DNA from 2 places in the Saccharopolyspora halophila genome. Region 2 is predicted to be linked to the other one. Evidence: riboswitches for the same ligand, from Rfam matches in the RefSeq annotation. Region 2 holds a riboswitch; the other holds the start of a gene.
What was found. A riboswitch is a leader RNA that binds a small molecule or an ion and turns the genes downstream of it on or off. The one in region 2 is predicted to bind cobalamin.
Positions count from the first base shown of each region.

Region 1: another riboswitch for cobalamin. It lies ahead of ABD289_RS21860 (ribonucleoside-diphosphate reductase subunit alpha); the one in region 2 lies ahead of cobN (cobaltochelatase subunit CobN).

Region 1 covers NZ_BAAARA010000021.1:201,745-204,943, forward strand. Annotated here, with positions in the region: gene ABD289_RS21860 (ribonucleoside-diphosphate reductase subunit alpha) at 1-1,456, opposite strand, end outside; cobalamin riboswitch at 1,586-1,799, opposite strand; gene ABD289_RS21865 (TetR/AcrR family transcriptional regulator) at 2,217-2,900, opposite strand; gene ABD289_RS21870 (hypothetical protein) at 2,973-3,199, shown strand, end outside.
Region 2 covers NZ_BAAARA010000015.1:189,016-192,214, reverse strand. Annotated here, with positions in the region: gene ABD289_RS19320 (bifunctional 4-hydroxy-2-oxoglutarate aldolase/2-dehydro-3-deoxy-phosphogluconate aldolase) at 1-404, shown strand, start outside; gene ABD289_RS19315 (D-isomer specific 2-hydroxyacid dehydrogenase family protein) at 451-1,374, shown strand; cobalamin riboswitch at 1,532-1,738, shown strand; gene cobN (cobaltochelatase subunit CobN) at 1,769-3,199, shown strand, end outside.

The DNA of each region.
Region 1 (3,199 bases), on a different contig from region 2:
CCAGGCCGTCGGGGGTGACGTGCCGGGCGAGGTTGATCGAGCCCAGGTTGCACACCGCGACCTCGTCGGCGCTGGTGTTGAGCGTGATCTCGGTGCACAGGTTCGACGAGTGCACCACGCCCGCGTGCTGCTGCGGGGAACGCAGGTTGCACGGGTCCTTGAAGGTGATCCACGGGTGCCCGGTCTCGAAGAGCAGGGTCAGCATCCGCCGCCACAGGTCCACGGCCCGCACCTGCTTGTGCACGCGGATCTCGCCGCGCTCGGCGGCTGCCTCGTACTCGCGGTAGCGCTCGGCGAACGCGCTGCCGTACAGATCGTGCAGGTCAGGCGTCTCGTCGGGGGAGAACAGGGTCCACTGCTCGTCGGCCTCGACTCGGCGCACGAACTCGTCGGGAACCCAGTTGGCGGTGTTCATGTCGTGCGTGCGACGCCGGTCGTCACCGGTGTTCTTGCGCAGGTCGAGGAACTCCTCGACGTCGATGTGCCAGGTCTCCAGGTACGCGCACACGGCCCCCTTGCGCTTGCCGCCCTGGTTGACCGCCACCGCGGTGTCGTTGGCGATCTTGAGGAACGGCACGACGCCCTGCGATTCGCCGTTGGTGCCGCGGATGTGCGCACCGATTCCCCGCACGGGGGTCCAGTCGTTGCCCAGGCCGCCGGAGTACTTGGCCAGCAGCGCGTTGTTCTGGTAGGAGCGGAAGATCGCTCCGAGATCATCGTCCACAGTGGTCAGGAAGCACGAGGACAGCTGGGAGCGAGTGGTTCCCGCGTTGAACAGCGTCGGGGTCGAGCACATGAAGTCGAACGACGAGAGCAGCCGGTAGAACTCGATGGCGCGACCCTCGCGGTCGTCCTCGCGCAGCGCGAGCCCCATCGCGACTCGCAGGAAGAACGCCTGCGGCAGTTCGTAGCGGATGCCGTCGTGGTGCAGCAGGTACCGGTCGTAGAGCGTCTGCAGGCCCAGGAAGTCGAACGCCAGATCGCGGTCGGGTTCGATCTCCGCACCGATCCTGGTGAGGTCGAAAGCGGCCAGTTCGGGGTCCAGCTGCCCCAGCTCGACCCCGCGACGCACGTAATCGGCGAAGTACTCCGCATAGCGCGTGCGCATCTGATCCTGATCGGCTTCCTGCTGCCTGCCCGCCAGCGAGGTCAGCGCCTCGCCGCGCAGGTTGTCCAGCAGAAGCCGTGCGGTGACCTGCGAGTAGTTCGGCTCGGTCTCGACCAGCGTGCGCGCCGACAACGTCAGCGCCTCGGCGAGCTCCGCACGAGCGATGCCGTCGTAGATGTTGCGGCGCACCTCGGCCAGCACGGATTCGGGGCGCACGTCCGCGAGGCCTGCGCAGGCCTGCTCGACCACTGTGGACACCCGATGCCAGTCCAGCGGGGCGAACTCGCCGCCGGGGTATCGGACGGTGATCGGGGGAGCGGTTGGTGTTGCGGTGGGCGACTCGGTCACCGGGACTCTCTCCTCGCGAGCTCGGAAGGCACGCCCGGAACCGGCGGCGAGCACGCGAGCACGACGGCGCGATCCGCCGTCGTGCGTCCGCGCGGACCCTCCCGCGAGGTCCCGGACTGGCGCGCACCTCTCGTGCGCGCGCCGGTGGCAGGTCTTCGGACTCACGGGCGGCCGGCCGAATGGCCGGTCCTACTGGCCGTCGCTTCCCAGGCGCATCGCGCCCAGTGCCGTTGACGGCGGTCGTTCCCGTTCACCGCTGCGGGGCAGTCCCGGAATCGCACCGGGTTCCCTGTTGCCACACCGAGCCCGTTCGGCCCGGTGAACCACCAGCACGCATCACTCTACATGTTGGGGGTAGAGATGCCCCGGATGCCTATATGCGCGTGTCGCGATGCGGCATTGGTGAGTTCCCGAGTGCCGGGCGGGGGCGGAGATGGCGGCCCCGCATCGTCGTCAAGGCGGCGCGTTTCGACGCATGCCGTGTTGGATGCTCGGGTGAATCGACGCTCCAGGGCGAAGAGGAGCCCACCGCCCGCGCCGCTCTTGCGGGCTGTGCTCTTGCAGCTACTCGTTACAACGACCGTCCCCGTCGCCGTCGATGTCATTTGGGGCCGCAGAATGACCGGCCGTGGTGTCGGATGTACCGGCTCGTCGCGGGAGGTCGGCATCCCGAGGTGGAGCCGGATGAAGCCAGCGCGTGGTGGTCTTTCGGACCGCTGAGCGCCGAACACGACGCGTGCTCGGCGGGATGGGTGCGCGTTCAGCTCCGGGCGCTCTGGTGGAGCTGTGCGGTTCGCTCCTCGGCGGCGCGGTCGTGGCCGACGAACGGGGCGATGGCGCAGTAGAGCAGGTCGGGGAGCAGTTCGGGGAGCTGCCGGGCCTCGCCGCGGCGCACGCGGTTGTACAGCACCTCGAGGACCGCGCCCACCACGACTTCGGCCGTGAAGTTCGGGCCGGGCGCGGATTCCGGCAGATCTTTGGTCTGCTCGGTCATCAGGTCGGTCAGGCGGCCGAGGATCTCGCTGCGCCGCTCCAGCGCCTTGGGGCCTGCGGCGAAGACCTCGACGATGCCGAGCACGGCCGCGTCGGGGTCCGCCGCGAGTTCGCGCAGCGTGCACTCGAGGGCGGCGCGAGCGCTGGCCACCAGATCGTCCTGGGCGGAGTAGGCCTTCTGCGCGGCCGAGGTGACCCGCTCGGCCACTTCGTCGTAGGCGGCGAGGAAGGCCGCTTCCCTGTTGGCGAAGTGCTGGTAGAAGGTCTTCCGCGAAACGCCGGCGCGGCCGATGAAGTCCTCGACGGTGGCCTTGGCGTAACCGGACTCGCCGACGCAGGAGACGACCGCGGCGAGTATTCGTCCCCGCTGGTCGCCCGCGACCTCGTCCGCCGGGATCCCGTGCCTGCCCGGCGGCAACTTCCGCGGCTCCCGCGGAACCCTGGCGCTCACCTGCCTGCTACCTCGCTCGTCATCGAAGGGCAAGTCCTTTCGACGAGGCTACCGGCCCGCTACCGTGCCCGCGTGCACCTTCCGGAAAGCGAACGCGATCACTCGATTTCGGATTCCTCGACCTCGTTTCGCTCGGCGATCGAGGAGTGGTATCGAGCCTGCAGCCGGGCGTGTTCGGAGAATCGCGATTGCGCGGATCGGTACGCGGCCGTCGTCGAGGCGCTAATCACCTGGCTGGCCGAGAATCCGGCAGCGGCGCGGATCTACTTCGGCGGCGGGGAGAACTGCGCCCATCCCGA
Region 2 (3,199 bases):
GGCGTCCGGTCGGCGCGGGCACCGTCATCGACCCCGAGCAGTTGCGCGCGGTGCGGTCGGCCGGTGCGGCGTTCACCGTCGCGCCCGGCCTGGATCCCGAGATCGTGCGGTTGAGCGCCGAGCTCGAGCTCCCGCACCTGCCCGGTGTGTCCACGCCCACCGAGATCCAGCGCGCGATGCGGCTCGGGCTGCGCTGGGTCAAGGCGTTCCCCGCCGCCGAGCTGGGCAGTTCCTGGTTCAAGGCGATGCGCGGCCCGTTCCCGGGGTTGCGCGTGGTGGCCACCGGCGGGATGACCGCGCACAACGCGCCGGAATTCCTGGCCGCGGGTGCCGATGTGGTGGCGGTCGGTTCCGCGCTGGCCGATGACGCGCAGTTGCCCGCGCTGGCCGAGTTGATCTCCTAGGCGCCCGTCCGCCGGTAGTCGAATGAGCAGGCCCTGAGCAGCAGAGATGGAGAAGTCGTTGAAGGTCCACGTTGGTCCTGCCGCGCCGCCCGAGCTGGAAGCGGCCGTGGTGGCCGGGGGCGGCGAGCTCGCCCCCGCCGAGGAAGCCGCTGCCCTGGTGTGGTTCGGCGCCGAGCCGAGCCGCTTCCCCGAGCTCGATCATCCTGACCTGGAGTGGGTGCAGCTGCCCTCGGCGGGCATCGAGTCCTGGCTGGCCTCCGGAGTGCTGCGCGAAGGCGTCCGGTTCACCTCGGCGGCGGGGACCTACGCGCAGACTGTCGCCGAGCACGCCCTCGGCTTGATGCTGGCAGGGGCGCGGCAGCTGCCCGCGATGGCGCGCGCGGAAAGCTGGCAGCGGCCGGACCGGATGCGCAGCCTGACCGGCTCGACCGTCGGCATCATTGGTGCGGGCGGCATCGGACGGGCGCTGATCGAGATGCTGCGGCCGTTCGGGGTGACGGTGCTGGCGGTCAACCGCTCCGGCAAGCCGGTCGACGGCGCCGAGCGGACCTGGCCGTCCGAGGACGCCGACGGGATGCGCCAGGTGCTGACCGAGTCCGACTTCGTGGTGGTGGCGGCTCCCGCGACCACCCGGACGAGCAAGCTCATCGACGCCGACGTGCTGTCGGCGATGAAGTCCGACGCCTGGCTGGTCAACATCGCCCGAGGTTCGCTGGTCGACACCGAAGCCCTGGTCAGGGCCCTCGAAGAGGAGGAGATCGGCGGCGCGGCCCTGGACGTCACCGACCCCGAGCCGCTGCCGGACGGGCACCCGCTGTTCTCGCACCCGCGCGCCCTCATCTCCCCGCACACGGCCAACCCGCAGTCGCTGCTGCTGCCCGCCCTGGCGCGGCGCGTCCAGGAGAACGTCCGCCGCCACATCGCGGGCGAACCGCTCCTGGCCCCGATCGACCCCACAGCGGGCTACTGACCAGCCGAAAGCTCTAGGAGAGGTTTCGCCCGGCGCGCGTGGTGGTGACAGTTCTGCCTAAAACTGTCCGGACAAAACGGACATCGAAGTCTTGCAGTTCTAGGCAAAACTGTCGCCTTGCTGTGGGGTTCGTCCCGGAATCGCTGTGCGGGTGGTCGGAGATCGCAGGACCGATAGGATCATCCGGAAAGCCGATTCGGCGGTGACGTGGAGGAACCCGGTGGGAATCCGGGGCGGTCGCGCCACTGTGACCGGGGAGCGGACCCCAACCAGCCACGGCCCGGCCCCGCGCGGGCGGGTGGGAAGGCGGGAAGCGCCGCGACGATCCGGGAGTCAGGAGACTCCCTCACCGCCATGACCCCGCCGGGGCGCGCACCCCGAGAGAGGATTCCGCGTGAGCGAGCCTGCCCGCGAAACCCGAGTTCTGCTGCTGTCCACTGCGGACACCGACCTGCTGGCGGCCCGCGCCGCCGAGGCCGACTACCGCGTGGCCAACCCGTCGCGGGTCGCGGCCGAGGACGTGCCCGAGCTGCTGCGCGACGTCGACGTGGTGGTGGTCCGGCTGCTGGGCGGGCGTCGCGCCTGGGAGGAAGGGCTGGACGCGGTCCTGGCCGCCGGTCTGCCCACCATCGCCCTGGGTGGTGAGGCCACTCCGGACGCCGAGCTGATGGCGCTGTCCACTGTGCCCGCGGGCGTGGCCACCGAGACGCTGACCTACCTCGTCGAGGGCGGCCCGGCGAACCTCACCCAGCTGGCCAACTTCCTGTCCGACACGGTGCTGCTCACCGGAACCGGCTTCGAGCCGCCGCAGTCCACACCGGAGTTCGGCCTGCACGGCAAGCGCGCGCACGACCCGTCGAAGCCGACCGTGGGCGTCATCTTCTACCGGGCGCACTACCTGGCGGGCAACACCGCCTTCGTCGACACCCTCGCCGACCAGATCGAGGCGACCGGGGCGAACGCGGTGCCGGTGTTCTGCGGATCGCTGCGCAGCCTGTCCGACGCCGCGGGACTGCGGGAGCTGCTGGCCGGCTGCGATTCACTGGTGGCCACCGTGCTCGCCGCCGGTGGCGCCGTGGCGGCAGATGCCAGCGCGGGCGGCGACGAGGACTCCTGGGACGCCGGCGCGCTCGCCGAGCTCGACGTTCCGGTGCTGCAGGGACTGTGCCTGACCACCAGCCGCGCGGTGTGGGCCGAGAGCGACACCGTCTCGCCGATGGACGCCGCGATGCAGGTCGCGGTTCCGGAGTTCGACGGCCGGTTGATCAGCGTGCCGTTCTCCTTCAAGGAGGAGGGGTCCGACGGCATCCCGGTCTACGTCGCCGACCCGGAGCGCGCTGCCCGCGTCGCGGGCACGGCGGTTTCGCTGGCGAGGCTGCGGCACGTCGACAACGGGCAGAAGCGCCTCGGCGTGGTGCTCTCGTCGTACCCGACCAAGCACTCCCGCGTCGGCAACGCGGTCGGCCTGGACACCCCGGCCTCGGCGGTGGTCCTGCTCGACGCGCTGACCGAAGCGGGCTACGACCTCGGCGGCCTGGACGTCTCCGGCCTCGACGGCGACACGCTGATCCACCGGCTCATCGCCGCAGGCGGTCACGACGTCGAGTGGTTGACCGAGGACCAGATGGCCGACGCGGCCATCCGCGTTCCCGCCACCCGCTACCGCGAGTGGTTCGACGCCCTGCCCGAGGAGCTGCGCTCCTCGATGACCGAGCACTGGGGACCGCCACCCGGCAGCCTCTACGTCGACGACGAGGGCTCGATCTACGTCGCGGCACTGCGCTTCGGCAACGTCGTGCTGCTCATCCAGCCGCCGCGCGGGTTC